Regions from separate parts of the Solibacillus sp. FSL W7-1436 genome, predicted to be linked through region 3. Evidence: predicted binding sites of a transcription regulator. Region 3 holds the regulator's gene; each other region holds the start of a gene.

Region 1 (10,674 bases), 1.3 Mb from region 3:
GTCAGTAAAAAGTAGCTGACAATCGCTGCTACGATTCCTGCAAAAACAGTAAGCGAAATAATAAGAGCAGCCCGCTTTTTTAATGTTTTAAATATATCTTGTAAGCTAATCGTTTCTTCCAAAAGTGTCCGCTCCTTTGATTTTAATAGTCCCATTATACAACAAAATACGCTTTAATTATACAATTTTAACAAGTGATGTAATGAAGAATAGTAGATTTCCCGCTTTCTCTTTCCTAAGGTTGAAATCCCCTCTATTTTGCAAAAAAGTTTGCAATACTGTTATCGTATTACAAACTTGTTTTTTACCTGAAATTCAGTGCTTTGTCCATCATGTCATCACGCAGCGCTTTTTTCGTAGCTTTATAGTCTTCCATAAACGTCTGTGCATATGATTTATCAAAGCCGTTCGCCTGAAGATCCTTTTCCACAAGACCGACTACCGTTTTTACTGTCGCATCTGTAGACTTCTCCATTGCTGTTGCAGCACCCATATATTTTCTGTAGAAATAACCGTATTGAATTGATTCGCCATTCTTCTTTTTCGTCTTGTATTCATCGTAAGCCTGGCTGACCAATCCGTTAATCCGGGCACGGGCCTGGTTTTCAATACTTGCAAATGTCGGTGTGTACTGCGCTTTAATCGATGATACCGTCACTTTTTCTTGTGGCTTAGTGCCGCCGTTCGGTTTCGTAGATGAAGCGGGATTACTGTTGTTTGAGTCAGTACTATTATTCGTATTAGTGCTCTTATTTGCGTTTGTATTTGTACCTGTACTTCCATTCTCTGCTACGGTTTCATCATCCGATTTCCCGTCTGCATTGGCGCTTGTAGAATCTGCCGGTGTTCCCTCTTCTGAATCATTATCGGTAGTTGTGCTTGAGGAATCTGTCGGCTTTACCCCATTCGTGTCGCTTTCTGCTGAATTATCTGCTTTATCATCGACAATATTACCCTCTTTGTCGACAAGTATGACACTGCCATCTGGAAGAGTTATCTCAAATGTTTCTTCTAATAAAGCATCTACCTCAGTATCTGCTGTGTCGTAGGATTTAAATTTCAATTCATATACAAGGTAGCCTGCAACGCCCAACACAATCACTAACAGAGCAATTAAAACATATTTAAGTTTTTTCATCTGCGATAGCCCCTCCACAGTTTTTATATCTAAGGTTTGAATTTTTTTACATAATCTCGTTATCAGTTAAATTCCCCAGAGCTATTCGCCCTAGGGAATCTTTTGGTGACTATTGTTGTTTTTTTAGATTTAAGTAAAGTTCTTTTGGTGAACCGTTGCTGAAGTTCAACGTAATTAAACCTGGATCCAAATCGATGCCTTGCAGGGCGTCCCAGATATTATCTGTTGAATAATCTAATGCCGCAATAGTACGGATTTGATTATTATTTAGACCCATTGCAACAAGGACACTTTTCGCTACTTCTTTGTGATTATCAGCTAAAGTAGTTTCGCTGAATGTATAAGTAGCACCACCGATTGTTACAGATTCAACTGCTGCAGTAGTACTTGAATTCCCTAAATTATCAATGAAGTCAAGTGCTGTTGCAATTAAATCATCAACCGTTACAGCCGGTGAAGTAGTTAATGTTACTTGCACTTCATCACCACTTGTTACAACTGCCACTTCTTGAATTGTATCGTTTGTAACATCGCCAGCTAATTCGTCTAAGATGTTTTCAACTTCTTCGACGAAGTCTTCTGGTGTTGGTTCTGGTGTTGGTGGTGGTGTAACCGGACCACTACCTGGTGGTGGTGTAATAATTGGCGGATTTGGTGTTGGTTCTGGCGTTGGTTCCGGTTCCGGTGTTGGTTCTGGTGTCGGTTCCACGTCTACCGCATTTTCAGCACGCACAACGAATGATGCTAATTGACCACGTGTTACAAACGACTTAGTGTCGAAGAATGTCGGTCTCACACCAATAGTGATACTGTTCTCGTATAATGCAATAATATGTTCTTTATACTGAGAGTTGTCTACATCTGTAAATGGAACAGTGTCAGTAGTTGCCTTTAAATTGAATGCCTTTGCAATAATTTTAGACATTTGACCACGAGTAAGCATATCGTTTGCACGGTATGTACCGTCTTCAAAACCATTGATAATGCCGGCATTTGCTAATGCTGCGATTGCCCCGTAGTTTGAGTTTTTAGTAGAAACGTCTGTGAAGAATGGATTTGTAACATTTGTTGTGTCCAAACCAAGGATTTTAGCGATGATTGATGCTGCGTTACCGCGTTTGATAGAAGCTCCCGGGCGGAAAGTTCCATCTTCATAGCCACCAACAATTCCGCGGTCAGCTAGATTCATAATGTTTTCATAATGCGTGTTAGTTGATTTAACATCAGAGAAGCTAACTGCTGCCTCTGCTTGTGGAGCAACCGCTACAACTGCACCAGCTGCAAGAGTTGTCGTTAAGGCTACATTGAACATTTTCTTGTACGTTTGTTTTTTCATGTAAAAACCTCCATTTTTTATCAAGATACGCTGATTATAGCACACCGTAGTAAAAGGTGGAAATAATTTCGCAATTATCTATCTAATGAGTAATATTATCCTATATATAATACTTCCTACTTACTTAAATTCCAATATAATATCGGATAAAAGTAATAGTAATTTATACCAATATTTCATAGTTTATAAACATTTTTTTAATACAGCGTAAAAAAATGATGTTTTCTGTTGCCAGAAGATAGAAACCCATAATAAAAAGACATCCATTCCTCTAAGAGCAAAATGGATGTCTTTCAATCTATCCTAAGCTTTCGGATTGTTCAATAAGATTACTTCGCATACTCCACTGAACGTGTTTCACGAATAACGGTTACTTTGATGTGACCCGGGTAATCGAGTTCTTCTTCAATACGTTTGCGGATATCTCGCGCTAAACGATGTGATGCCAGATCATCAATTTTTTCAGGTTGTACGATGATACGTACTTCACGACCAGCTTGGATCGCAAATGATTTTTCAACGCCGTCATAGCTTTCAGAGATTTCCTCCAGCTTTTCAAGGCGGCGAATATAGTTTTCCAGTGTTTCACTGCGGGCACCTGGACGGGCTGCTGATAATGCATCGGCTGCTGCTACAAGTACGGCAATGACTGAAGTTGCTTCCGTGTCACCGTGGTGGGATGCGATCGAGTTGATCACAACTGGGTGTTCTTTATACTTCGTTGCCAGTTCCACACCGATTTCAACATGGCTTCCTTCGACTTCATGGTCAATTGCTTTACCGATATCATGCAGTAAACCTGCACGACGAGCTAAAGTTACATCTTCGCCTAGTTCAGCAGCAAGCAATCCTGCTAAGTGAGCTACTTCGATTGAGTGTTTCAATACGTTTTGACCATAGCTTGTACGGTATTTCATACGACCAAGGATCTTCATTAAATCAGGATGCAGGTTATGAATACCTACTTCAAATGTTGTTTGCTCACCCGTTTCGCGGATTTGCTCGTCCACTTCACGGCGAGATTTTTCAACCATTTCTTCGATACGTGCCGGGTGAATACGACCATCTTGAACTAGTTTTTCCAATGCAAGACGAGCTGTTTCACGGCGGATCGGGTCAAAGCCGGATAAAATAACTGCTTCAGGTGTATCATCGATAATCAGATCGATACCTGTAAGTGTTTCTAATGTACGGATGTTACGGCCTTCACGACCAATAATGCGGCCTTTCATCTCATCATTCGGCAGATTTACAACGGACACTGTTGTTTCTGCAACATGGTCAGCTGCAAAGCGTTGTAATGCAAGTGATAAAATTTCTCGAGCCTTTTTGTCTGATTCTTCTTTTGCACGCAATTCCGATTCTTTCGTCATTACAGCGATATCCGTAGAAAGTTCGTTTTCAACTTCCTTCAAGATAACCTCTTTCGCTTCTTCGCGCGTCAGAGCTGCAATGCGCTCAAGCTCAGTTTTTTGACTTGCAACAAGTTGTTCTACTTTGCTTTCCATCTGTTCAATATGCTGTTGTCTGCTAGCTAGAGCTTCTTCCTTACGCTCTAAGCTTATCTCTCTTTTGTTCAGAGTATCATCTTTGCGGTCAAGGTTTTCTTCTCTTTGCAATAAACGGTTCTCTTGTTTCTGAAGCTCTCCACGACGGTCACGAATGTCATTTTCCGCTTCAGTTCGAAATTTGTGAGTTTCATCCTTTGCTTCAAGCAGTGCTTCTTTTTTAAGCGCATCTGCTTCACGTTTCGCGTCTTCCACGATTTGCTCGGCAACATGCTTTGCACCAGTCACTTTTGATTCATTCACGTTTTTCATGTAGAAATAGATAACAGCGACACCGACAGCGAATCCTAGCAAAGCAGGGAGTATCATTTCCATAATATCGTTTCCCTCCTATGCCTATATATGTCTGATGTTCTCTTATTCGGCTAAATATATCTGAATTGTTCAAACATACCGCCTATTCATTTCAAAATTTAGAAATTATACATTTTAATTGTATAGTTCAAAATAAGGTATGTCAAGAATAGCCATGGTTTAAGGGGTTTTTTATATTTTCTGGTTGAGTTGGTTCGGTCGTGGTGATAGGGTTTAGTGTAGCCTAAAATTTTCTGGATTGGGTTTGGTGTTAGTGTAGAGAACGCGTGTGCCCAGTGGTTTTAGTATAACCTTATTTTGGCAGAATATACTTGGGTGGGGGGTGCGGGTGGGGCGTGGCTGCTGGAAGTTCTAATATATTTTGAAATGTTCTAATATATTTTTATTTCTTCTAATAAACTTTCGATTTTCTAATATATCCGGTGCTTCTTCTAATAAGTGTTCGTGATCTTCTAATATCCATTTCAGATCTTCTAATACCGGGGCGAGTTCTTCTAATATCGCAGAATTTCTTCTAATAAAAGTTCCCGCGCATCCTTTCTCACCGGTTCTCTCCAGCAAAACTCCCCCAATTCCGGTCAAGTCCGCCCATCTTCTAATATCCGTCCCAAATCTTCTAATATCACTCACAGTTCTTCTAATAACCCCCTATATTTGTTCTAATAAAGTAGCCGGCTAATATATTATCCCCTTAGCGTAACGCGGACACCCAGAAGTTCTAATAAATCCTGAAATGTTCTAATATATTTTTATTTCTTCTAATAAACTTTCGATCTTCTAATATATCCTGTGCTTCTTCTAATAAGTGTTCGTGATCTTCTAATATCCATTTCAGATCTTCTAATACCGGGGCGAGTTCTTCTAATATCGCAGAATTTCTTCTAATAAAAGTTCCCGCGCATCCTTTCTCACCGGTTCTCTCCAGCAAAACTCCCCCAATTCCGGTCAAGTCCGCCCATCTTCTAATATCCGTCCCAAATCTTCTAATATCACTCACAGTTCTTCTAATAACCCCCTATATTTGTTCTAATAAAGTAGCCGGCTAATATATTATCCCCTTAGCGTAACGCGGACACCCAGAAGTTCTAATAAATCCTGAAATGTTCTAATATATTTTTATTTCTTCTAATAAACTTTCGATCTTCTAATATATCCTGCGCTTCTTCTAATAAGTGTTCGCGATCTTCTAATATCCCTTTCAGATTTTCTAATATTGGAGCGAGTTCTTCTAAAATCGCATAATTTCTTCTAATAAATGTCCCCGCGCATACTTCCTCACCGGTTCTCTCCAGCAAAACTTACCCAAATCCGTTCAAGTCCACCCGTTCTTCTAATATCCGTCCCGAATCTTCTAATATCACTCACAGTTCTTCTAATAACCCCCATATTTCTTCTAATAAAATCACAAGCACGCCCCCCACCCGAAACTACTTCAACCGTAACCCGCCCCATCCACGTTCCCCAAACAAACCAAAACAAAAAAACCCAAGCAAATTACTTCGCTTGGGTCTGTAACATTTATTATTCTTTTTCTTCTTCGAATAATTCTAGTTCGTCCAGTTCTTCTTCGTCTGTTGTATCGTTGGCGCCGATTGTGTAGCCTAGTTCACCGATACCGAAGTGTTGACGGATTTTTTCTGTTACTTCTTCTTTCATTGCAGGGTTTTCTTTGAAGAATTGTTTTACGTTTTCACGACCTTGGCCGATTCGTTCACTGTTGTAGGAATACCAAGAACCGCTCTTCTGGATGATGTCCAGTTCTGCACCGATGTCGACGATTTCGCCTTCTTTTGAAATCCCTTCACCGTACATAATATCAACTTCCGCTGTACGGAATGGTGGTGCTACTTTATTTTTTACGACTTTGATTTTCGTTTTGTTACCGATAATTTCTGTACCTTGCTTGATCGCTTCACCGCGACGCACTTCTAAACGGATAGAAGAGTAGAATTTAAGGGCACGTCCACCTGTTGTTGTTTCCGGGTTACCGAACATAACACCGATTTTTTCACGTACTTGGTTGATGAAAATAGCAAGCGTATTCGATTTATTGATAACACCTGATAATTTACGTAATGCCTGAGACATTAAACGCGCTTGAAGACCCATGTGCGAGTCACCCATTTCGCCTTCGATCTCTGCTTTTGGTACTAATGCTGCTACAGAGTCGATAACGATGATATCGATCGCGCCAGAACGCACTAATGCTTCCGCGATTTCAAGTGCTTGTTCACCTGTATCCGGCTGTGATAATAATAATTCGTCTATGTTAACGCCTAATTTTTGTGCGTATACCGGGTCAAGTGCGTGCTCAGCATCGATAAATGCTGCTGTACCGCCGTTTGCCTGAATTTCTGCGATGGCATGTAATGTAACAGTTGTTTTACCAGATGATTCTGGTCCGTAAACTTCTACAATACGTCCGCGCGGGTAGCCGCCTATACCTAATGCTGCATCAATTGCGATAGAGCCTGATGAAGTTGTATCGATTTTGTTGTTCGAGTTTTCACCCAACTTCATGACAGAACCTTTACCGAATTGTTTTTCTATTTGTTTTAACGCCATATCTAATGCTGCTTTACGATCGCTCAAACTATTTCCTCCTTAAGAAAAAGCTTTATTTAACTTATGTCTCTATTATACTTGCTAATGAGATAACATTCAAGAAAAAAGCGAACATATTTTCGCTTTTTCTTTGAATGTCCCCAAATGCCTTTAAACAGTGGACCAAATCGCCATTTTCAAAACAAACCATCAACTAAATCAGCTTTTTGTATCCCTGATTCGCCAGTTCCCTCATTAAATAGCTGAACGTAAACTTCACGGCGCGGATCCGGTTTGTATTTCTTGAGCCGGTCAATTGCAGGCGGTACGTTAATGGCTCTGTGTCCCCGATCTTAATACCGACCCAGATCGATCCTGCAGGCTGTCCGTCATGGTCGCCCGGTCCTGCTGCACCCGTCAGCCCGACACCGATATCGGTCCCGAACTTTTCTCGCACCTGTGTCGCCATTGCAGCAGCACACTCACTGCTGACGATTCCGTATTCATCAAGCAGTTCACCGGAAATACCGAGGTGTTTGATTTTCGCTTCCTTTGTATACGTCACAACTCCGCCGATCAATGCGGATCCGACACCCGGAACTTCTGCCAGCTCCGATTGGAACAGACCGGCCGTTAAACTTTCGGCAGCGGAAACCGTCAATTCATTTTCCAGCAGCATTTGCACAAGTTTGAATCCTAGTGACTCATCATTGACACCGTAATAGTATTCTCCGACAATATCGAGAATTTCACGTTTCTTCAATTCAATCAGACGGAATGCCTGTGGTTCGTTCTGCGCTTTTGCCGTTATGCGCAATGTTACTTCACCGTCTGAAGCAAGCGGGGCAACGGTTGGATTTGTCTGTTCATCCAAAATGTTCTGTATGCGCGTTTCCAGATCTGCTTCGCCAATGCCATAAAAACGCAGTACATGAGATAAAATAACGCCGCCGTCATGCAGAAGCGCCGCCAGTTTTGGTTTCGTTTCATATTGGAACATCGGCTCAAGCTCTTTCGGCGGACCCGGAAGTAAAATATAAATACGGTCATTTTCCTTCAAAAACATCCCCGGTGCCATCCCGTGCTGGTTCAGCAGTACATCACAGCCATCCAGTACAAGCGCCTGTTTGCGGTTGTTTTCCGTCATCGGTCTTCTTTGCTTCGAGAAAAACTCCTCAATGGCAAACAGCGCCGTTTCATCAAACACTAAAGTACGGTTCAAATGCTTCGCAATCGCTTCCTTCGTCAAATCATCCTTTGTCGGACCTAAACCGCCCGAGAAGATAATGACATCCGCGCGCTGCTCCGCAATTTTGATCGCTTCTAAAAGCCGCGCCTCATTATCACCCACAACTGTATGATAATAAACATTAATGCCAAGTTCCGAAAGCTGGCTCGAAATAAATTTCGCGTTCGTGTTGGCAATCTGTCCTAATAATAATTCCGATCCTACCGCTATAATCTCTGCATTCATTCCAAAAACCCCCTAAATATCAAATCAATTACGCCTCGGCGGAATTGCAGGCCCACAGGATGTGGATCAGTCAGCCGTTGTCGCACGATGCGACTTTTTTAGGCTGACTTCCTTTTCTTTATAAAATCTGTGACATCTGCCAGAGGCTTCTTTTGCAGCAGTTGCTTTGACAACTGCTGTAAAAGAAAAAACTAGATTAGAAAAACAGCGCCGTCCAAATGCACGAGCAACCGTTCAATCTTTTATGGATACTATTACTATTACCTATCCTAAAAGAAATTCTAACCTAGTTTTAGAAATTTTATTTATTTTGACTCCAATAATGCACGACGGTTGAGATAGAAATAATCCCATCCGGACCATACTGTAAAGAATAGTGCTACATAAAGCATAATCATATCAAAAGGTATGCCAACTAATGTAAAAATCGTATTGTGTAAAATTAATGCAGAAATCGCCACGATTTGGGCCCAAGTTTTAATTTTACCAAGCTGGTTTGCCGCTACGACTTCCCCTTGCCCTGCTAAAATCAGTCGAAGTCCCGTTACCGCGAACTCACGCGAAATAATGATAATGACAATCCATGCAGGCGCCAGTTCGATTTCCACCAATAAAATAAAGGCAGCCGAAACGAGCAGCTTGTCTGCAAGCGGGTCCAGAAACTTCCCTAAGTTCGTCACTAAATTATATTTGCGGGCATAGTAGCCATCTACCCAGTCCGTTGCCGAAGCGAAAATAAAAATCAGTGCCCCTACAAAATAGTTCACTTGCATTTCCGCGCCAAACAGCGTCATATTTCCCCAACCGAAATCAAACATCATTACAATCACAAATAGTGGGATTAATAAAATGCGCGAGACTGTAATCTTATTTGGAATGTTCATTTGTTAACACCTTTCGTCTAAAGAAAAGAGCCATCTTTTAAGATGACTACTCTCCTTGTCCTTCATTCACTAATTTTAAAATGATATTTTGCGTCATACGATCTTGTGCGTATGTCAATTCTACATCATTTACATATACTTTAGCCACTTTTGAATTCCCCAAACGGATTCTTGCATAGCCATCTGCAGTTGAATCATTTTCTACGATATCTCCAGCTTTATAAACTGTTGCATTCACTTGCTCCTGCTGTTGTTCATTTCGGATACCAACCCATGTTTCACCTGATACTTCAATACGGACATTTAAGCTGTCTGTTCCTGATACTTCAAATGTTGAATCTTCGCCTTGTACAACACCTTCACTGATTGTTTGAGCTACTTCAGGCTCGTCTGTGACAGGTTCTTCAGGCTCAACATTTTCTTCAGTGTCATCTTCTGTGTTTTCTTCGTTGTCTTCAACAGGTTTTGTTGGTGTTGAATTCGGATTTTGTTCGTATTCAATCGGTTCAATCTCCTCTTCTCCTCCATCCGGCGTACTGCCCGTTTTTTGGAAGTATAGAGTTGTAATAACGATAATAATGACAATCGCAAACAATGCAACGATCAATTTCGGCATTGCTTCCATCATCTTATTGCTCGATGTCGCTTTCATATTGCGGCGACTCGGACTTTGTGTGAATGATTGGGCGACTTCTTCTTTTTGCATTTCCGGAATATCTTTTCGATACTCAGTTAATACTTCATCCGCATCTAATCCAACTGCTTCGGCATACTGCTTAATGAAGGCACGTACATAGAAAGAACCGGGCATAATTGTATAGTTGCCTTCTTCGATTCCTATTAAATAACGTTTTTGGATTTTCGTGATATTTTGCAAATCATCTAGACTATAACCTCTAGCTAATCTCGCTTCTTTCAAGCGAGCTCCTAGTTCCGTCAAAAAAAACACCTACTTTTAATATATTCAAATAAAGATGGCAATAAGCCCTCTTATTTACTAAAAACCAAACCCGCCAAAATGGTCTGTACTCGATAACATATTATTCTTTTCGATAATTTCATATGTTATTTCCTCATTCGGTTCATGGCGCAATTCGATAATATAGTCAAAATCTTCTATTTTATATGATGAATGCTGTACGAACAGATCTGGATGCTCAATGACTTTAATCGTCGGCATACCCATGATTTCCCGAACTAACTGCTGGTGGCGTTCATCCGTCGAGCGACGTGTCACGGCACCGTCCAATATAAAAATATTATTCCCATTAAACTCATCGCCCATTAACGTATTGCGGACGGTTTGTTTAATCATAGTAGAAGAGATGAAAATCCATTTTTTATTCGCGCACACACTTGCAGCAACGATTGATTCTGTTTTTCCGACACGCGGCATTCCTCGGATCCCAATTAAT
Region 2 (10,674 bases), 3.0 Mb from region 3:
TCGTCGTGTAGTTGCTGGTTGGGGAGTTGATTTTTTGCTGTCCATCATTTTTTTTATGATCGGATACACGATTGGTCCATATTTAATTGCTGTCTTAATGAGTTTATTTAATTTCATTAGTAAACACTCCTTAACGAAAACATTTCGTATAAAAAATATACCCAAATCAGGAGCTGTTATAAACATTACCGTAAAACTTTAATCGCTTGAATGAGATTCCATATTGCCAGGATGAACGTAAACACAACTAATAGAATAAATCCGATAAAATGCGAACTGATGAAAAAATCCTGTATACTCAGGGTCAAAGTATCATTCCAGGAAAGAACAGAGGTTAAAAAGTAAATCGTATACAAAATCCCTAACACTATCGGAATAAGTTGGGAAATAAAAGCTTTTTTAGAATGGTCTTTAACGGCATTATCTTTTGTAACAATAAATATAATCAACGGTAAAATAAACGGTGCAAAATAAAAGCTCAAATAGCTCAGTGCACTTAACCCTTTCGATTCCATTATTTATCACTCCTTCGCCTCTAGTATATGTAATTCTAGTACATTTAAAAATAATAGCTGTTGAAAGTTGTAAAAATATTCGTTACAATGAGCATGTTCAAACAATAAAAATTAGATGTACCACAAGGGGTGCCGAGAAAGTCGGCTGAGATTGTGCACGGGATTGCACTGACTCTTTGAACCTGTAAGTTAGCACTTGCGTAGGGATGTGGATAGAATCCGACTGTTCAAACGATAGTCAGGCTTTTGTCCTGATTATCGTTTTTTGCTTTTTCTAGATACCTGGAAGAAGTAAAAGTTCCATTCTATCCCTCTTCACTTTTGTTACATCGGATAAAAGAAAGGGGCATTGTTATGGACAGAAAGAAATTATTGATGATGGTGGAAATAGCGATATTTGCTGCCATCGGACTTGTATTGGATCAAGTATCTTTTAAAATGTGGGCACAAGGCGGGTCCATCAGCTTTGTAATGGTACCGATTATGTTAATGGCCATCCGTTGGGGATTAACGGCAGGACTTGCAACAGGCTTGCTGATCGGCATTATGCAAATGATGTTCGGGGCTTATATTGTACACTGGCTTCAGGCAATTTTGGATTATGGTCTTGCCTTTACAGTAGTAGGATTAGCAGCAATTGTAAGAAAGCCGTTATTACAGGCAACACAATCGCTTAATAAAGTGAAAATGGCACTTTATATCGTCATTGGAGCACTTATAGGTGGTGCTTTAAGATTTGTTTCGCACTTGCTTGCAGGTGTCGTGTTCTTTAAAGAATATGCAGGCGATGATAATGTATGGGCCTATTCAATTATTTACAACAGTACTTATATGGTACCTGCTACAATACTGACGGCAATTATCGCAGTTATTTTATTCACATCTGCACCCCGCTTACTGCAAAAAGTAAAAACAACATAACGATTAAAAAGCTTAAGGCTTGCAGCGAGGAATAATTCTCCAGCTGCAAGTTTTTTCCTCATTATATAGTAGAAAGTCGTACTAAATTAGTAATAAAACGCCAAATTTTAAAATCCTTGAACAATTACAACCGATTTTAAGTATGCTATAGTTAAGGGTAGACATTGTTTAAGAGGAAGGAAGTTACACATGATTGTTACTACTCAAGAAGAAATACAGGCGTTTAAAAAAATTGGACGCATTTGTGCTGAAATTCGTGAGGCGATGAAAGCTGCGACAGTACCTGGCGTGACAACGAAAGAATTGGATGAAATTGCTGGCCGTATGTTTGCGGAAGCAGGCGCGGTTTCCGGTCCTAAAGGCGAGTATGATTTTCCGGGATATACATGCATTTCAGTAAATCACGAAGTTGCACATGGTATTCCAGGTAACAAGGTTATTAAGGAAGGCGATATCGTAAACATTGATGTTTCGGGCTCTTTAAACGGGTATTTTGCAGACACAGGTATTTCTTTTGTCGTTGGTGAAGGTTATGAAGATAAAGAAAAACTTTGCTCTGTAGCAAAATCAGCATTTGATCGTGCAATGACAAAGGTTAAAGCAGGTTCAAAATTAAATCAGATCGGTAAAGCGGTAGAGCGTGAAGCACGTGATCACGGTTTGACAGTAATTATGAACTTAACTGGCCATGGTTTAGGTAAATCATTACACGAAGAGCCAAACCATGTATTGAACTATTACGATGCTTGGGATACAACGATCATGAAAGAAGGTATGGTGTTAGCAGTTGAGCCGTTCATTTCGGCGAAGGCTGAACATATCGTGGAGTCAGGTGACGGCTGGACATTCATTACACCGGACAAATCATTAGTTGCCCAAATCGAACACTCGATTATCGTAACAAAAGATAAACCGATCATTTTAACAACATTGGAAGACTAAGCTATAAACGCGGGGCATACATAAGTGCACCCGCGTTTTTTGTTCTATAAAAACTAGGTGAAAACATAAAATAATCAAATGATTCAAATAAATGACTGCAACAATTACCAATTCCATACACTTTCAAGTAAAATATACATAAATATATGGAGTAGGGGAGGCAGCACTATTTGAAAAAGCTAAAAGATGTGGATTTATCGCAAAAACTGGAGAAGGAAATCTATAAGAAGCAATTGAAAGCTTTACAATACGAAATGCTAAATGCCCAGCAGTTTTTATTCAACAATAAAATCGGACTTATTATTGCATTTGAAGGAATGGATGCAGCGGGTAAAGGGGGAGCGATCAAGCGATTAACAGAACGCATTGATCCGCGCGGGTTAATGGTCTGGCCGATCTCCGCCCCTCAGCCCCATGAAATGCGGTATCATTATATGCAACGTTTCTGGAGAAAGTTGCCGCAGCATGGTCAGATCGCCATTTTCGACCGCTCCTGGTATGGGCGGGTACTTGTGGAGCGCATAGAAGGATTTGCTGAAGAAGCGGAATGGAAACGTGCTTATGACGAAATTAACAGCTTTGAGAAGCAACTGACAGATGAAGATTATATAATGATAAAATTTTGGATTCATATCGACTCGGATGAACAGCTTCAGCGTTTTAATGAAAGAGCTGCAGATCCGTACAAGTCATGGAAACTAACAGCCGAAGATTGGCGGAACCGTGATAAATTTGATTTATACTGCGAGGCAGCAGATGAAATGTTCGAAAAAACCGATTCTGAAAACGCCCCTTGGCACTTAATACCAGGGAACGACAAAAACTATGCACGTGTTCAAGTACTAAAAGAAACAATAGCCCATATAGAAAAAGAAATTACTAAACGGGGTATGAAGCTGACGAACATTTTCGGGAAAGATACTGAAACAGCTGCAGATAAAGAAAAAACGGAATCTATAGATATAAAGCCAAAGCCTGTAAAATTAAAAAAGAAAAAGTTGAAAAAACAGTAGGCAAGCTTTGAAATGAAATGAAGGTGGTTCAATGAAAAGCTTATTCAAGCTATTTCACAAGAAGGAGGGTCCAATGGTTCGACTTATTGGGCAACAATGTTCGCTTCGCACATTCACGCCGTCCGATGCGAAAGGGTTGGCAAAATTATTAAGAGACAATAAAATGTATTGGTCCGAATTTGAGCCATTACATCGTGATGAATTTTATACCGAACAAGTACAGTATAATAAAATTTTGGAAAGCATACATTTGCTGCAGTCAAACCGGGAGTTTTCTTTCGGGATTTTTTACAATGCGACAGGCCAGTTGATCGGGCATATTTCACTTTATTCCATTAAACGTTTACCCTATTCAAGCGGTTTTATCGGATATTCGATGGATGAGAATTTCACAGGCAGAGGTATTGTGACTGAAGCGGTACGTCTAGTTATGGAATTTGCTTTTAATACATTGAATCTTCATAGAATAGAGGCATATGTGGCACCACCGAATTCGGCTTCAATTCGTGTATTGGAAAAGGCGGGATTTACAAGGGAAGGGCTATTGCGGGAGCTGTTATATATAAACGGAAAATGGGTCGACCATTATATGTACGCCATTTTGCAGCGGGAATACAAAGAAGCTGCATTATAAAAAAGCGGGAGTGCTCATTCATTGAATTTGATGAGCACTCCCGCTTATTACTTAATATTTATTTTTGATCGACTGAACCGTCCGTTACTAAATCCAGCTTTCCTGTTGCAGGGTCGATAATAAGACCATGTACCGGAACACCTTTTGGCATTAATGGATGGGTTCTGACTAAGTCAACACTTTTTAATACACTTGTTTCAACATCCCCAAAACCGCATAACCATTCTTTTAAATCAAATCGAGCATAATTGATGACATCGATCGTTTCCTGTTTAACTCCGCGTTCTAGCATATGACCGATCATGACGTTCGGATCAACTGCACTCATCCCGCAGTCGTAGTGGCCGATAATATATACTTCATCCGCCTGTAATTCATAAACCGCTACAAGTAAACTACGCATAATCCCGCCGAATGGGTGATTTACGATTGCTCCTGCACTTTTTACAACTTTGACATCCCCGTTGCGCAAGTTCATTGCTTTAGGTAGTAATTCAACTAAACGCGTATCCATACAAGTTAAAACAACAATTTTTTTGTCAGGATATTTTGTTGTAGCATACTGTTCATACTGTTTTTCATCTACGAATTTTCCGTTATACTCTAAAATTGTTTGTAATGCAGACATTTGTTCTTCATACCCCTTTCGATTCTTTATTAATTTTAAAATATTTTTTAGATAATTCAAACAAATGCGCATTAATAAAGTTAAAATTCTACTAAATAGAGAGAAGTATAGTAATAAATCGCCATCAAAAAACAACCACTCGATAGAGTGGTTGTAAAAATGTTAATGATGATGGTGGCCATCCAATGATTTTTCGTTTGGTGCAAATGTGTTTGCCTTTGAATCTACTATAACAGAGTCGTGTGATTGTAAACCGATACGTAAGTACATAATAAACATAAATAAGAATACAAGAAGTATTACCGTAAATCCTAACACTACCGTATAGTAATCGGATAAGAACGGATAATGGTGATCAAACATTATAAAAACTCCTCTCTATTTTAGTGATAACAATCATTAACCAATTATAACCTAATAAATTGGAACATTGTAGGGTAATTTAGTTAGTTAATGTAGAAAAAATTGTAAATATGGCGACATCTTGAAATTTAAATGATCTTTGAAAGAAGGATTTGATAAAGCTGTTAAAATGCCCAGTTCCCATTACGGAAAACAGGTTCAGCCTGTCCGTCTGCTGTAATTCCATCAATATTCATCTGTTCAGAGCCGATCATGAAGTCGACATGTGTAATACTTTCGTTTAAACCGTTAGCTTTTAGCTCATCACGTGACATCGACTTTCCGCCCTCGATACAAAATGCATAGGCGCTGCCGATTGCCAAATGGTTTGATGCATTTTCATCGAATAATGTATTGTAGAATAAAATATTCGATTGTGAAATTGGAGAATGGAATGGAACAAGTGCTACTTCTCCTAAATAATGTGAACCTTCATCTGTAGCAACAAGATTTTTTAACACTTCTTCACCTTGCTCGGCTTCTACTTTAACAATGCGCCCGTTTTCAAATGTAAGTTTGAAGTTGTCGATAATATTGCCGCCATAGCTTAATGGTTTAGTACTAGATACATACCCGTTTACACCATCTTTATGCGGTACTGTAAAAACTTCTTCAGTTGGCATATTAGCCATGAACTCTTCGCCTTTTTCGTTGACACTGCCTGCCCCGCACCATAAATGTCCTTTAGGAAGCTCGATTGTCAAATCTGTTCCCGGAGCTGTATAATGCAATTTCGCATAGTTTTTATTGTTTAAGTAATCAACTTTTTCATGCAAGTTGTCATTATGCTGCGCCCAAGCTGCTACCGGGTTATCCAGATCCGCACGTGTCGCTTTAAAGATGGCATCCCATAATGCATCTACTTGCTTTTCTTCCGGTAAATCCGGGAATACTTTACGAGCCCATTGTTTTGATGGAGCTGCAATAACTGTCCAGCTGATTTTATCTGACTGAACATATTGGCGGTACTTGTTTAACGCAGTACCAGAGGCTTTTTGGAATGCTGCAATACGTTTTGAATCAATTCCCGACAGTAAATCCGGACTTTGAGATACGATGCTCATAAATGCCGCACCCTCTTCAGCAAGCCATTCACGCTCCTGCACTTTCCAAGGCGGGAAGAAATCGAAAGAATCATCCGGTGCCAACTCATATCGAGTACGTGTAATTTGATCATCTGTATAATCTACAAATACTTGTTTAGCGCCACTTTCATAAGCGATTTTTGTCACTGCTTGTACAAACGGTGCTGATTCGATAGAAGCCGCAATATACAAGTATTGATTCGGATGAATATTAACACCGATTTTTACTGCGAGTTCTGCGTATTTCGTTAAATTTGCTTCGAACATAGAATTCATTGATCCATTCCTCCAATAATTATCTTAAAAATTAGTTAATTCCCGACACATTAATCGTCACATTCCAGCTTAGAAAAGAACAATAATGTGTCAAAAACAAAAAAATCTTCTTATATCTAGTGTAAAGGAAGTTAATAAAAATTTAAATATACCGAAATAAAGAAAAGACATCGTAATTTGGAGGTAATACATATGGATATATCATCAGTCGTTGGGGTTATCATCGCCTTTATCGCCCTGTTAGTCGGGATGTTCTTAAAAGGCGTTACACCGGAAGTGTTAATAAACCCTGCTGCGATTTTAATAATTATTTTCGGTACGATTGCTGCAGTGACAATCGCTTTCCCGATGAAGGAATTAAAAAGAATTCCAAAGCTTTTTAAAATTTTATTTTCAGAAACAAAACTCGCAAGTGATATCGACTTGATCAGAATGTTTTCGCAATGGGCTGACCTGGCTCGCCGTGAGGGATTATTGGCATTAGAAAGCAAAGCCGTTGAAGTTGAAGATCCTTTTTTAAAAAATGGTCTAACATTAGCGATCGATGGTCAAAACGCTGACTATATTCGCGATGTGTTAACAGAGGAAGTTGAAGCGCTGGAAGACCGCCATGCAAGTGGAGCAGGTATTTTCTCGCAAGCAGGTACATATGCACCGACACTTGGGGTACTGGGTGCTGTAATCGGTCTTATTGCTGCATTAAAAGATATGTCTGATATTGATAAATTGGGTACAGCTATATCCGCTGCCTTTGTTGCAACATTATTGGGTATTTTCACTGGTTATGTTTTATGGCATCCGTTTGCCAACAAGTTAAAACGTAAATCTGCTGTAGAAGTTAAGCAAAAGCTGATGATGATTGAAGGAATTTTATCTGTACTTGAAGGTGAAGCACCTCGTGTAATCGAGCAGAAGCTGGCTTCATATTTAACGATGGAAGAACGTAAGCAAATTACCGAAAGCGGGGCGGGTGGCCTTGGCAAAGAAGCGTAAAAGACATAAAAAGCATGAGGAGCATATTGACGAGTCCTGGTTAGTACCTTATGCAGATATATTAACGTTATTACTGGCATTATTTATTGTACTTTTTGCATCAAGCTCAGTGGATGAGAGAAAACTGGAGCAAATGTCGGCAGTATTTAATAATATTTTTACCGGTGGCACAGGTGTAATGGACAACTCATCAGTCGTACAAACACCTGATAATTCCACAACGGGAATATCCAATTATATGGAGGATCAGGAACGTCTCCATGAAACGCAAGATCGTGTAGACGAGTTTATTGCGATTAATGAACTGGAAGAACAGTTTGAAACGAAAATGACAGAAGAAGGATTACTGATCACCATCCGGGACAGTATTTTATTCGATATGGGGCGAGCGGATGTAAAGGCGGAGTACGATACAATTGCTGATGAGCTTGCTCAATTATTAATGTTTGATCCACCACGTAATATTGTCATTACAGGTCATACAGACAATGTACCGATCAATACCGCTGAATTTGATTCTAACTGGGATCTGTCAGTTATGCGTGCAGTCAATTTCATGAAGGAAATCGTTATGGGGAATGAAGGCCTTGATTCCAAGTACTTCAGTGTAAAAGGTTTTGGAGAGTTCCAGCCGATTGCTACGAATGATACAGAAGAAGGCAGAGCTAAAAACCGTCGTGTTGAAGTGCTCGTACAGCCACGAATCGCAGAAAATGGCGATGTGATTGTAGAATAGTGAGAAAGCTGTTTGGAAAGGGAAACCTTCCAGACAGCTTTTTTTATGAAAATTTATGACTCATAAAAGAAGAAAGTACTTCCATACTACTCGAAATGAAAAGACTTCGTATTAAATTGACATTGTATAAACAAAAGTTTATAATAATAAACAAATGTTTGATTCGAGGTGATAAAGTTGAATGAAAAGGAAAAATTAATTTTTCAATTAATAAAAAGAAATCCCTACTTATCACAACAGGAAATGGCAGAACAACTTGGAATGTCCAGGCCGGCGCTTGCCAATATGATCTCATCGCTTATAAAACGAGGGGAAATTTTAGGACGTGCTTATGTTTTGCCTGAAAAAAATCAAATCATTGCAATTGGTGGTGCCAATATCGATCGTAAATTCACTATTGAGCAAAATGTTCAACTGGGGACTTCCAACCCTGCTGCTGTTACAGAATCTGTAGGCGGTGTAGCCCGTAATATCGCAGAAAACTTAGGACGATTAGGCAACCGTGTTTCACTAATTACTGTAATGGGTGAAGATCATGATAGTGCATTTATTGAACAAAATTGTAAGAGTATGATGAATGTGGATTTAGTAGAGAAATTAAGCGAATATAATACAGGCTCTTATACAGCAGTACTTGATAATATGGGGGAACTGGTAATATCGATGGCCAATATGGCGATTTATGATCAGTTGTTGCCGAGTGTTTTAAAAAAGCATGAAGCAATATTACAAAATGCCAGCTGTATTGTCATTGACTTAAACAGTCCGCTGGAGACAGTAGAATATATCAGGACATTCGCAATAGAACGCAATATCGCATTGGCGGTTATCCCTGTTTCTGCACCTAAGATGAAAAATATGCCGCAAGATCTGCATGGTATCCGTTACTTTATTTGTAATCGTGATGAAGCGGAAAGCTATTTAAATGTGAAGCTGAATACATTTAGCCATTATGAAAAGGCTGTCAGCATGTTATTGCAAAAAGGAGCAGAGCATGTTGTGCTCACTTTAGGGGAACATGGTGTAATGGTAGGCAACGAAGACAAGATAGTACATTACAAAGCCATTGCAACAAGGAATATTGTAGACGTAACAGGTGCAGGAGACGCATTTGTGAGTGCATTTTTACATGGTGTCTTAAACGATGAGGAGCTACAGGAATCGATCCAGCTCGGATTGGTGAATGCATCGAAAACATTACAGTCGGATAAAACAGTTCGTGAAGATTTAACAAAAGACAACTTACTTGAATGGAGGAATTTATAATGGAACAATATTTATCATATTCACAAGAGGTATTAGAAGCTAAAGAGAAAGGTTTACCAATTGTCGCGTTGGAATCAACAATTATTTCACACGGTATGCCATACCCACAAAATGTGCAAACAGCTCGTGAAGTGGAACAGATTATTCGTGATGGCGGTGCTGTACCGGCAACAATCGCATTAATCGACGGAAAAATTAAAATCGGCTTATCTGATGAAGAATTAGAAATGTTCGGTAATGCCCAAGGTGTAGCTAAAACAAGCCGTCGTGATATCGGTTATTTACTTGCAACAAAAAAAATCGGTGCAACGACTGTAGCAGCAACTATGATCTGTGCGGAGCTTGCAGGTATTGAATTATTCGTTACAGGCGGTATTGGCGGAGTTCACCGCGGTGCTGAAACAACAATGGATATTTCAGCAGACTTGGAAGAGCTGGCAATGACGAATGTAGCTGTAGTATGTGCGGGTGCAAAATCAATTTTAGATATCGGTTTAACACTGGAATACCTTGAAACAAAAGGTGTACCGGTAATCGGTTACGGAACAGATAAATTGCCTGCATTCTATGCACGTGAAAGTGAATTCGATGTAAATATCCGTGTTGATTCTGCAGAAGAAACAGCTGCAATTTTACGCGCGAAATGGGACTTAGGTTTACGCGGTGGTGCATTGATCGCCAACCCGATTCCAGTAGAAGATGCTATGGAATCAAGCGTTATCGACGGAATTATTGAAAATGCATTAAATGAAGCGAAACAACAAGGTATTGCAGGCAAAAATGTAACGCCATTCCTATTAGGCAAAGTGAAAGAGCTGACAGAAGGTAAATCATTGGATGCAAATATTGCCCTTGTTAAACATAATGCCCGTGTAGGTGCAAAAATCGCTGTCGAATTAAATAAATAATTAATATTTCCTGGGGAATAGGAAATGAAAAAAAGAAGCTTGTCGAATTAATCGATAGGCTTCTTTTTCATATTACATATTTGATGTTATTTACGAAGGGCGCCGAGTTCTGCTACGATGGCATTCATTTCACTTGGGCTGAAAGAATCGCGTTTCATAACCATTTCATATAAATATTGCAGATCTTCGTATTTTTCTTCATCAAATGCAGTAGACTGCATAGCATCAACATTAACCATACGAAGTTTTTCTTTAATTTGCTCGATCATATAGATAACATTTTGCTGCGACGGATTTGATAAGTCCATAATTTGTGTGCCCTACCTTTCAATGTTTACAAAAATATCATTTCATG
Region 3 (10,674 bases):
CGATTGCCAATACATCACCTTCAAAACCAACATATTTGTGCCAGCCTAGTGATGCACCCATTTCAATTGCTAAACGTTTCGTCACAGCTTTTGGTAATACAGATTCTTTGTATTCCTTCGACTGTTTCTCAAAACGGTCCATTGATGGCATTGATACAACAGATGCGTCAATTCCTTCTGCAAGCAATGCTTTTTTCGCTTCTACAGCCAAACCAACTTCAGAACCTGTTGCAATTAACAGGGCATCCGGAGTTTCTTTAGATGAAGCTGAAACAACATAAGCGCCTTTTTCAACACCTTCGTATACTGTTTCTGTTGCAACATCCAATACCGGCAAGTTCTGACGAGATAATACTAAAATAGTTGGCGTTGATTTGCTCTCTACAGCTAATTTCCATGCTGCTACAGATTCATTTGCATCTGCAGGGCGGATTACTGAAAGATTCGGCATTGCACGTAGTGATGCTAAATGCTCGATTGGCTCATGTGTAGGACCATCTTCCCCTACAGCAATGGAGTCATGTGTAAACACATAGGTTACAGGCAGTCCCATTAATGCAGATAAACGAATTGCTGGACGTACATAGTCAGAGAATACAAAGAAAGTACCGCCAAATACGTTTAAGCCGCCATGTAACGCCATACCGTTCAGCGCAGCACCCATTGCAAATTCACGGACACCAAACCAAATGTTACGGCCTTCCGGAGTTTCAGCAAAGAAATCGCCAGCGCCTTTAATTGTTGTTTTATTTGATCCTGCCAAGTCAGCCGAACCACCGAAGAATGATGGTGTTGTTTTTGCAATTGCATTGATTGCATCACCAGATGATGAACGTGTAGCTACTGCTGTACCCGCTTCATATACAGGTAATTCAGAAGCAAAGTTCTCCGGTAATTTGTTTTCCATTGCATTTACAAATTGTTCAGCCAGTTCAGGATATTCATTTTTGTAGCTTTCGAATAACTCGTTCCATGCCGCTTCTGCTTGTACACCTTGTACTTCGCTTGCCGCTTTGAATGTTTCATATACTTCAGCTGGAACGTAGAATGGCTCATGCTCCCACGCATATGCAGCTTTTGTTAGCGTAACTTCATCAGTTCCTAGTGGCGCACCATGTGAATCTGCTTTACCGGATTTGTTAGGAGAACCAAAACCGATGACAGTTTTCACTTCAATTACTGTTGGGCCGCCAGTATTTTGTTTCGCTTTTTCAATCGCTGAATTAATTTCCACGATATCTGTACCGTCAGTAACTTTTAAATAGTTCCAACCGTATGACTCGAAACGTTTTTGGATGTTTTCCGAGAATGATTTTTCTAAATCACCATCAAGTGAAATATCATTTGAATCATAAAGTACGATTAATTTATCCAATTTTAAGTGACCTGCAAGAGAAATTGCTTCTGCAGCTACACCTTCCATTAAATCTCCGTCACCGCATAGTGCAAATGTATAGTGATCTACAATGTCTTTACCTGGCTTGTTGTATGTTGCCGCCAAGTGACGTTCAGCCATAGCCATACCTACTGACATTGCAATACCTTGTCCTAATGGACCCGTTGTCGCTTCTACACCAACTGTATGACCATATTCAGGATGTCCCGGTGTTTTTGAATTCCATTGACGGAAGTTTTTGATCTCTTCCATCTCTAAACCGTAGCCACCTAGATGCAATAGGCTATATAAAAGCATGGAACCATGTCCAGCCGATAATACAAAACGGTCACGATTGTACCAATTAGGGTTTTGCGGGTTATGGCGTAATTGCTTCGTCCACAAAGTATAGGCCATAGGTGCAGCACCCATTGGTAAACCAGGGTGACCTGAATTTGCTTTTTCTACTGCGTCGATTGATAGTGTACGGATTGCGTTAATTGCTAACTGATCCAACTGTTGTGTCATTATGTGACATCCTTTCCTCGTACGATATTTATACATTTTATAGTGTAGACAAATTTTCACAAGAAAACAATAATTTCTAAAAACGTCCCGTAAAATATGTCATACTTTATATTAAATGTGACATATTAATGAAAAGTTATTAGTTCAGGAATTTTTTCTGTGATTTAATTTGTTTTAATTTTTCAGGTGTCACATCATTGCCTTCTTCATCAATTACTTTCACATGTTCGATTGTATCGCGCATTGTTGAACGGAAAGTATCTAAATATTCTTTGCGCAGTGCTGTACGTTCTTTTGCCTGCTCTTCCGTCAATTTGCCTTCTCTCGCTAATTTAGAAAGCTCATTAATACGAGCTAATTTTTCTTTTGATAACATTTGAATCTCACCTTTCTTCCTACCTATTACAAAGGTATAAAAAAAACGACTTGAAAACAAGTGTTTACTCTTCAAGTCGCTCCATATATTCAATATATCTTCTATGTACGGTCGCTTTACTGATAGAAATTCCCAAGCCGGACAAAGTTGTAGCAATTTCCGCAAATGTTAAGCCTTTCTGGCGCAGCTGAACAATTTCTTGGACTGGTACTTCTTTTCGTTCACGCCCTTCAATATTGCCGCGGTTTCTTAAATTATTTTGCGGCTGGTAGCCATTTTCAACAGCGCGGCGCATTCCCCGTCGAATTTTTGCATTATGCATACGACGCTGATACTCTTCGACAATCGCCAAAATTTCGAGCAGCATTGTATCCATTTCGTTTAATACGACAGGACCTGCATCATTCAAAGTATAAACTGTCGCTTCATATTTTTGCAGCAGGTGAAGCACTGCCATCCGGGCATTCCCTCGCCCTAAACGAGTCTCGTCCTGTACAAAGAGTGCTTTAATGCCATACTCTTTCATATAGTCGAGCATGTCGAGCAATCCGTCCCGATCGACATCATATCCGCTATGCTGATCCGTAAAAATCTCCACATCTTTATAGCCGAATGATTTGGCATATTTGGTCAGCTCCTCCTGCTGACGCACCAGTGATGTTTCTTGTGTATTTTTATCCGTGCTGACACGGCAATAAATTACTGCTTTAGTTTTTATCATTGTTCCCTCTCGCTACTTTAATCAATTGCATATCGGAGGATTCATTCAGCTGAGCAATGTATTGTGAATCTTTTTCTACAGGTACAACCAATACTTGTCCTAAAAGAACTTTTTCATCCAGCATTCCATTTTCCTTTTTCACTTCATCGATCCAATCATGCTTAGCCATTTTACCACGATATTGTTCTGCCAACGACCATAAAGTATCGCCATGTTCGATGCTTACGTGTTCGTATAATTCGATTTTATCATCCTGCATCATGAATAAAGCCATCATAAGTACAGAGAATAGTAGAAACATTGATGTGAAGCCGTTTAATTTAAATTTTTTCATTAGAAAAACCCTCTTTCGAATGTATGTTCGGAATATTTGTTCTCATAATAATACGAACATATGTTTTTGTCAACCGTTTTTTCGAACTTATGTTTGCATTCATGTTCGCATACTGCTATACTTACTTTAAGAAAAATAGCATGATAAAGAGGTGAGTTAGTTGACACAAAAAATTTCAAAACGGCAGCAAGCTATTCTAACTTTTATAAAAGAGGAAGTTCGTGCTAAAGGCTATCCGCCATCAGTTCGTGAAATTGGAGAAGCAGTAGGATTAGCTTCCAGTTCAACTGTCCACGGGCATTTAGCCCGTTTAGAAAGTAAAGGGCTTATCCGCCGTGATCCTACAAAGCCGCGTGCAATTGAAATATTGGACCAGGAAGAGATGAACGTCGCGAAACAAGGTGTCATTCATGTTCCGTTAATCGGTAAAGTTACAGCTGGTCTGCCTATTTCCGCAATCGAGGATATTCAGGAATATTTCCCGTTACCTGATGCTTACGGCTCACCGGAAGAGGAATTGTTTATGCTTGAAATCATGGGAGAATCCATGATTGAAGCAGGGATTTTAAATGGGGATTATGTTATCGTTAAAAAAACGTCTACTGCGAACAATGGAGAGATTGTTGTAGCAATGACCGAAGATGATGAAGCGACTGTCAAGCGCTTTTACAAAGAAAAAACTCATTTCCGTCTACAGCCTGAGAATAGCTCGATGGAGCCGATCATTGTCAACCAGGTTTCTATTTTAGGTAAAGTAGTCGGCCTCTACCGAAATATCCATTAATCATAAGCTTGCCGTTCTAATTGAATCGGCAAGTTTTTTATTTTGCGATGAAAGCGAACCGGCAATAGCACCGACGCCTGAGAGGTTCTTGTAAGGCCGTCCCAGCGAAAAGCATCCCAATTGAAATCAAAAAAAATGCTATTTTTCCTCTTAGAGAAAAATAGCATTTTGGGTTACGTCCCAATCTTCTTTATTATTTATTGCATGCTTCTACAAAACTGTTAAATAATCGCTGTGCATATATATCCCCGTTTGTCGCCAATTCTTCCGGATGCCATTGCACCGCGACACAATATGGATGTGCTTCATGTTCGATCCCTTCAATGATACCGTCTTTAGCAACTGCCGAAACGATGAGCCCTTCCCCAAGCTTTCCGACCGATTGATGGTGAAATGTATTAACACGGAATAAGTCTTCTTTAAAAATCTCTTTAAATTTCGGTGTCATTACTTCAACTGTATGTGCCAATTCCCCGCGCTTTGAAGGTTGTTTATGTAAAATTGTGTTTTCTACTTGTGAAGGGATATCCTGAATGATTGTTCCCCCAAATGCGACATTCATAATCTGTTGTCCTCGGCAAATACCAAGAACAGGCATTTGTCTTTTATAGGCTTCATTCATTAGTAAAAGATCGCTGTCATCACGTTTCCGTACAACACTTCCGATAAGTCGGTGCGGTTCTTCATCGAACAGCAATGGATCTATATCGGCTCCACCAATCAATACGAGACCATCAATTAGATTTAATAACGCTTCTACGTTTTCTTCTGTAGCATTCGGTATACAGATAGGGATACCTCCCGCTTGTTCAATTGAAGTTAAATATCCATTGTTAATATCCAACTTTTTGTCAAAATCATACATTGTCAATCCAATAATCGGTTTCATTCTCTTTATCCCCTTATTATTTATAGATAATTCCAATAATTTAAATTATACTATTTCGTTATACTAAATGACTACAAAAATAAAAAAGGACTGCACATTGGCAATCCTTTACATTCAAACAATTTCCAGTTGTTTTATAAAATACTGTTTAATTTCTTTCCAATTTTGAACACGGATGAAACCCTCTTCTGAACGATTGTAGGGCATCGAATACAATATGCCTGTTCCTTTAAATGCTGCTAGTTGGCGTGGGCTGTCATCGATTAAATAATCGGTATGTATTACCGCTTTATTTCCGCAAAAGACAATGTTTTGTGTTTTAATAAAGGGCAAATGCTCCATTAACCAGTCGTATTTCGCTGTAAATGAACCCGGTACATCCATTGCTGCTGTCGCAATAAAAATTTCATAATGTTCCTGCAGTTCACGAATGACTTCAATTGCATCTACATCCAGTACGTTTAAATCTCTGAAATAGTCCGGCTCATTTAATAAAGCAAATAATTTTTTCGCATCTTCTCGAGGCAAATCACGCTGTGTCGTCAGAAGAAACTCTTCATCTGTAAAATTTGTGCCGAAATTCTCGTTATATGTAACTCGTAATTTCGAATAAAAGTCAGCCAGCACCTGGTCCATATCGATAGCAATACTTTTTTTCATGTAATAAGCCTCCTTGAAATTTCCTAATTTTAGTTTATACAATTGTATTGTGAAAAAACAAGGTATAACTCTTTACAATTAACAACGTACATATTTACGTTTAAAACCGATCCGCCCTTTTTCCACCTGTTTTTCAATTTCCGCATATGCATGCAGTTCACCCGGTTTTTTTCCTTCACGTTTCGTTTTAATAGGTCCGATTGCTTTAGCAATTTCCCTTGCCTCATCATGTAAAGGTTTAAATGAAACACCGACTGTCATGACAAAATTGTTCATCGCTACTTGAGTACGCTGCGGTGCATGATGAATATTTTGTTTTACATATTCAAGCATATCCATTAACTTTTCCTTTGAGAATTCCTCGTCTTTACGATTTCCAAGCAGCCAGCAGTAACAATGCCACCCTGCCGACATTTTCAGATCCTCATTACTGGCGATCCATTTATCGCTCACTTCCTGCGCAATATCTGATTCCGCCAATGTTACGGCAACAACATAATCGGAAATCATATAGAAATAGGCCTGCTCCATCCAGCGGTCATAATCTTCCTCAGTCATAGCTTTCGGATCTGCAATAATTCCCGCAAAATACATCGCATCATAGTTGCCTGTAGCATAGAGCTGTTCTGCCAGTTCCTGATCAATTTTTATTTGTTTTACATACGGTTTCATTGAGCCAATCGTTACACCGAACACCGGTTCCTTTGCCCCGTTGGACATATAAATCTTTTTTGTACGCTCTTTCCCTAGTGCTTCCAACTCTTGCATCATTGTATCGAATTCCATAATTTCCTCCTTTTATATTATATTACTTGTCTCTTACTATTATAGGATTTAATCGCAAGCCATACATAGCGTTCTTCTCAATTATATTTTATATCCTATTTTAAACAATTTTTACAATATATATTCAACAACGAATTCAAACGTCAGAATTGATGCTCGGTACTTTTAAAATTTAAAAAAAATTGGCAAATTATTTTCCGAATAATAAAACATCCTCTGAACAGAATAATCTCAGGAGGTGATATTGATGTCAAAAAATAAAAACAACATCAATAATAAAAACGTCGAATTCGGTATGGATACGGACGTTAATCAAGTGAAGCAGCAAAACCAAAAAGCTGAAGCGAAAAAGCAGCAAGCTTCCGGTGCGTTTGCAAACAGCGGTTTACAGAAGCAATCAAGTTCCTACAATGCTGAATTCGGCATGGAAACAAACGTAAACCAAGTGAAGCAGCAAAATCAGCAAGCTGAAGCGAAAAAGCAACAATCTTCTGGATTGTTCGCAAACAGCGGTTTACAGAAGAAACTTTCTTCAATGGGCTCTGAGTTTGGCATGGAAACTGATGTCAACCAGGTGAAACAGCAAAACCAGCAGGCTGAAGCTAAAAAACAGCAAGCTTCTGGTTCATTCAATAAAAACCGTTTCCAAAACGGGAATAAATAAAAGTAATACTTAGAACCGGCATTTTTTTGCCGGTTTCTTTGTCATTAAATATGTGATAAATTTCAGACAAAATACTATGCAAAAAAAGCGCCGGAGTTTTGCTCCAGCGCTTTTTTCTTAGTACATTTTCATATATTGGTCGCGTTCCCACTGATGAACAGTTGAACGGTACATATCGAACTCGATTTCTTTGGCTTCTTTAAAGTTAGCATAGATGTGGTTGCCTAATGCTCGTTGAACAACTTCATCTTTTGCAAGAAGGTTTAATGCGTCATCTAAAGCTGGAGGCAAGTTGTCGATGCCATTTGCTTTACGCTCTTCTTCGCTCATTACATAAATATTGCGGTTAATTGCAGGTGGTGGCGTTGATTTTTTGCGAATACCTTCCAGACCTGCCTCTAAGATTACCGCCATCGCCAAATATGGATTTGCTGATGGATCGACCGAACGAACTTCTACACGTGTTGAAATTCCGCGAGAAGAAGGAATACGGATTAATGGTGAACGGTTTTGCGCAGACCATGCTACGTAACATGGTGCTTCATAACCTGGTACTAAACGTTTATAAGAGTTTACAGTCGGGTTTGTAATTGCCGTAAAGCCTTGAACATGATCAAGTACACCTGCCATGAATTGCATCGCTGTTTCAGAAAGACCTAACTCAGTAGAATCATCATAAAAGGCATTTTCTTTTCCTTTAAATAATGAAACGTTGAAGTGCATTCCTGATCCGGCTTCACCGAATAAAGGTTTTGGCATGAATGTTGCGTGTAAACCGTGTTTACGTGCAATTGTTTTTACAACTAGCTTAAATGTTTGGATATTATCACAAGCTGTAATCGCATCCGCATATTTAAAGTCAATTTCATGTTGTCCCGGTGCAACCTCATGGTGAGATGCTTCAATTTCAAAGCCCATTTCTTCCAGTTCCAATACGATATCGCGACGGCAGTTTTCACCTAAATCTGTTGGTGCTAAGTCGAAATAACCGCCGTGGTCATTTACTTCCAAGCTTGGCTCACCTTTTGCATCCAGTTTAAATAAGAAAAACTCCGGTTCTGGCCCTAAGTTGAAATCTGTGAATCCTAGCTCTTCCATTTCTTTTAATACACGTTTCAGGTTGTTACGTGGATCCCCTGCAAATGGTGTGCCGTTCGGATTGTAGATATCACAGATGAAACGTGCCACTTTCCCTTTTTCAGCTGTCCATGGGAAAATCATGAATGAATCATAATCCGGATATAAGTACATATCTGATTCTTCAATACGTACAAAACCTTCGATTGATGAACCATCAAACATCATTTTATTGTCCAATGCTTTATCTAGTTGGCTTACAGGAATTTCTACGTTTTTAATTGTTCCTAAAATATCTGTAAACTGTAAACGAATAAATTTTACTTGTTCTTCTTCTACTAGACGTTTAATATCGTCTTTTGTATATTTGCCCACTAAATTCCACACTCCTAAATTTGTTCAGTACCGATTTTACTCGACCTTTTATAATTTACGCGCTATTGATAAAAGCGCGATAAATCCCCTTGACGTAACGATGTTTTCTGCATGCGTTGTGCCTGACGCATTTCTTCACGTAAAATTTTGCGTAAGTCCGAATCTGAAATATCTTTACTAGCCTGTTGGGCTGCCGGATCATTTTTCAAAGCAAATACTTTTTTGATTCCTGCCATATTAATGCCCTGTTCAAGCATATCTTTGATTTCCAGTAAAGTATCGACATCATTTAAAGAAAACATGCGTCGATTTCCTTCTGTCCGGTGCGGCTGAATTAAATCATGCTCTTCATAATAACGGATTTGTCTTGCTGTCAGATCCGTTAATTGCATGACGATACTTATCGATAATAGTGGCATTGAACGTCGAATTTCACTACTCATTTAATTCACCTCCCTTACCGCTATATTACGACTTGTTATTTACAATGTCAAATGTATGTCAGAAAAACTAACATAACTTTTTTAAGTGAGCAAATAATTGACAGAATAAAGCGAATTTTACACATAAATTAAATCGCCCATAAAATGGGCGATTCTTTAGATGTTACTTCAGTTTTTGAACAGCAGAACAAATGGCATATTTTACATGCTCATATGTTAAACCACCTTGGATAAATGCGGTAAAGGGAGGGCGAATTGGGCCATCCGCTGTTAATTCAATACTTGAACCTTGTACAAACGTACCTGCCGCCATTATGACATCATCCTCATAGCCCGGCATATAGGCAGGCTCCGGCGCAAAGTGTGCGTTAATAGGAGAAGCAGCTTGAATTTCACGACAAAATGCTACCATTTGTTCAGCCGTTTGGAATGAAACTGATTGAATAAGATCCGTGCGGACATCCGTGTAATGCGGTGATGTTGTCATACCGATTTCTTCAAGCATTGCCGATGTAAAAATTGCACCTTTTAAACTTTGTGCAACGATATGTGGCGCCATAAAGAAACCCTGATAAAAATCCGCTAACGTATTTAAAGAAGCCCCTGCTTCCGCACCGATTCCAGGTGACGTCATACGGTATGCACATTTTTCCACCAAATCCGCGCGACCTGCAATATATCCGCCGATTTTCGCAAAGCCTCCACCCGGATTTTTAATTAATGAACCGGCCATTAGGTCGACACCCACTTCTGTCGGCTCAAGCAATTCTACAAATTCCCCGTAGCAGTTATCAACAAAAATAACGGCGTCTGGCGCGATTGTCCGTATTTTTACAACCATTTCGGCAATTTGTTCAACCGTAAACGACGGGCGCGTCGCATAGCCTTTTGACCGCTGAATCGCAATCATCTTGGTATTTTCGTTTACAGCCTGTTTTACACCTTCCCAATCGATTTCCTTATTATCTATTAAATCGACATGGGCGTAGCCTATTTTAAAGTCCTTTAAAGAACCTGTATCCTTTTCGCCACCGTCAACGATTGACTGAAGTGTGTCATATGGCTTACCTGTAATATAGACCAATTCATCACCCGGTCGTAATACACCGAATAAACTTAATGTGATTGCATGTGTACCTGAAATGATTTGGGGACGTACGATAGCCGCCTCCGCCCCGAATGTTTGCGCATATACACGCTCTAGGTTATCACGGCCTTCATCATCATAACCATACCCTGTTGAAGGATGCAGATGAAAGTCACTAACTTGATGTTCACGAAAAGCTGCAAGCACCTTTTGCTGATTATAAAATGCACGTTTATCCACTTCCTGATGATAAGTGCGGACTTTATCTTCCACTTTTTCTACAAGTGTTAATGTTTCAGCTGTTAAAATTGATTGAAATGCCATTTTTACTACTCCATTCTGTTCAAACTGTATCCATTATACATGAAAAAAAATAGTTTTGACGAATGTTTGAAAAACTGCTATTGTCATGGTCGAAAGGACATTAAGGGAGAGATGTGTATGGCTTGGGAAGTCTTCAGTTTGATTGGAACCATTGCCTTTGCCGTTTCCGGGGCCATTGTGGCAATGGAAGAAGAGTATGATTTATTTGGGGTGTACATATTAGGAATTGTTACAGCTTTTGGAGGCGGGGC

The links. The regulator LexA, encoded in region 3, represses DNA repair genes until DNA is damaged. The targets are predictions, from matches to a motif close to CGAACATATGTTCG.
Region 1: a site for LexA is predicted at 7,031-7,044, ahead of recA (recombinase RecA). Genes of this name have one in related genera too.
Region 2: a site for LexA is predicted at 8,293-8,306, ahead of MKX73_RS04365 (carbohydrate kinase). Genes of this name have one in related genera too.

What each region holds. Positions count from the first base shown of each region.
Region 1 covers NZ_JBBOWV010000001.1:2,533,817-2,544,490, reverse strand. The annotation lists gene MKX73_RS12460 (YveK family protein) at 1-122, opposite strand, end outside; gene MKX73_RS12455 (hypothetical protein) at 305-1,138, opposite strand; gene MKX73_RS12450 (S-layer homology domain-containing protein) at 1,248-2,474, opposite strand; gene rny (ribonuclease Y) at 2,804-4,357, opposite strand; gene MKX73_RS12440 (hypothetical protein) at 4,709-4,987, opposite strand; gene MKX73_RS12435 (hypothetical protein) at 5,076-5,354, opposite strand; gene recA (recombinase RecA) at 5,879-6,949, opposite strand; gene MKX73_RS12425 (competence/damage-inducible protein A) at 7,116-8,375, opposite strand; gene pgsA (CDP-diacylglycerol--glycerol-3-phosphate 3-phosphatidyltransferase) at 8,681-9,259, opposite strand; gene MKX73_RS12415 (helix-turn-helix domain-containing protein) at 9,306-10,208, opposite strand; gene MKX73_RS12410 (DUF3388 domain-containing protein) at 10,257-10,674, opposite strand, start outside.
Region 2 covers NZ_JBBOWV010000001.1:853,062-863,735, reverse strand. The annotation lists gene MKX73_RS04415 (DUF4870 domain-containing protein) at 186-515, opposite strand; TPP riboswitch at 631-739, shown strand; gene thiT (energy-coupled thiamine transporter ThiT) at 870-1,436, shown strand; gene map (type I methionyl aminopeptidase) at 1,626-2,378, shown strand; gene MKX73_RS04400 (polyphosphate kinase 2 family protein) at 2,549-3,391, shown strand; gene MKX73_RS04395 (GNAT family N-acetyltransferase) at 3,465-4,025, shown strand; gene MKX73_RS04390 (beta-class carbonic anhydrase) at 4,084-4,653, opposite strand; gene MKX73_RS04385 (hypothetical protein) at 4,816-5,016, opposite strand; gene MKX73_RS04380 (aminopeptidase) at 5,181-6,416, opposite strand; gene motA (flagellar motor stator protein MotA) at 6,609-7,409, shown strand; gene motB (flagellar motor protein MotB) at 7,393-8,145, shown strand; gene MKX73_RS04365 (carbohydrate kinase) at 8,323-9,411, shown strand; gene MKX73_RS04360 (pseudouridine-5'-phosphate glycosidase) at 9,411-10,319, shown strand; gene MKX73_RS04355 (DUF1128 domain-containing protein) at 10,406-10,627, opposite strand.
Region 3 covers NZ_JBBOWV010000001.1:3,812,288-3,822,961, forward strand. The annotation lists gene tkt (transketolase) at 1-1,903, opposite strand, end outside; gene MKX73_RS18950 (DUF896 domain-containing protein) at 2,043-2,279, opposite strand; gene MKX73_RS18955 (YneB family resolvase-like protein) at 2,344-3,000, opposite strand; gene yneA (cell division suppressor protein YneA) at 2,987-3,334, opposite strand; gene lexA (transcriptional repressor LexA) at 3,495-4,118, shown strand; gene MKX73_RS18970 (gamma-glutamyl-gamma-aminobutyrate hydrolase family protein) at 4,312-5,007, opposite strand; gene MKX73_RS18975 (5' nucleotidase, NT5C type) at 5,122-5,667, opposite strand; gene MKX73_RS18980 (DNA alkylation repair protein) at 5,746-6,453, opposite strand; gene MKX73_RS18985 (gamma-type small acid-soluble spore protein) at 6,701-7,117, shown strand; gene glnA (type I glutamate--ammonia ligase) at 7,235-8,569, opposite strand; gene MKX73_RS18995 (MerR family transcriptional regulator) at 8,632-9,012, opposite strand; gene MKX73_RS19000 (methionine gamma-lyase family protein) at 9,176-10,423, opposite strand; gene MKX73_RS19005 (trimeric intracellular cation channel family protein) at 10,541-10,674, shown strand, end outside.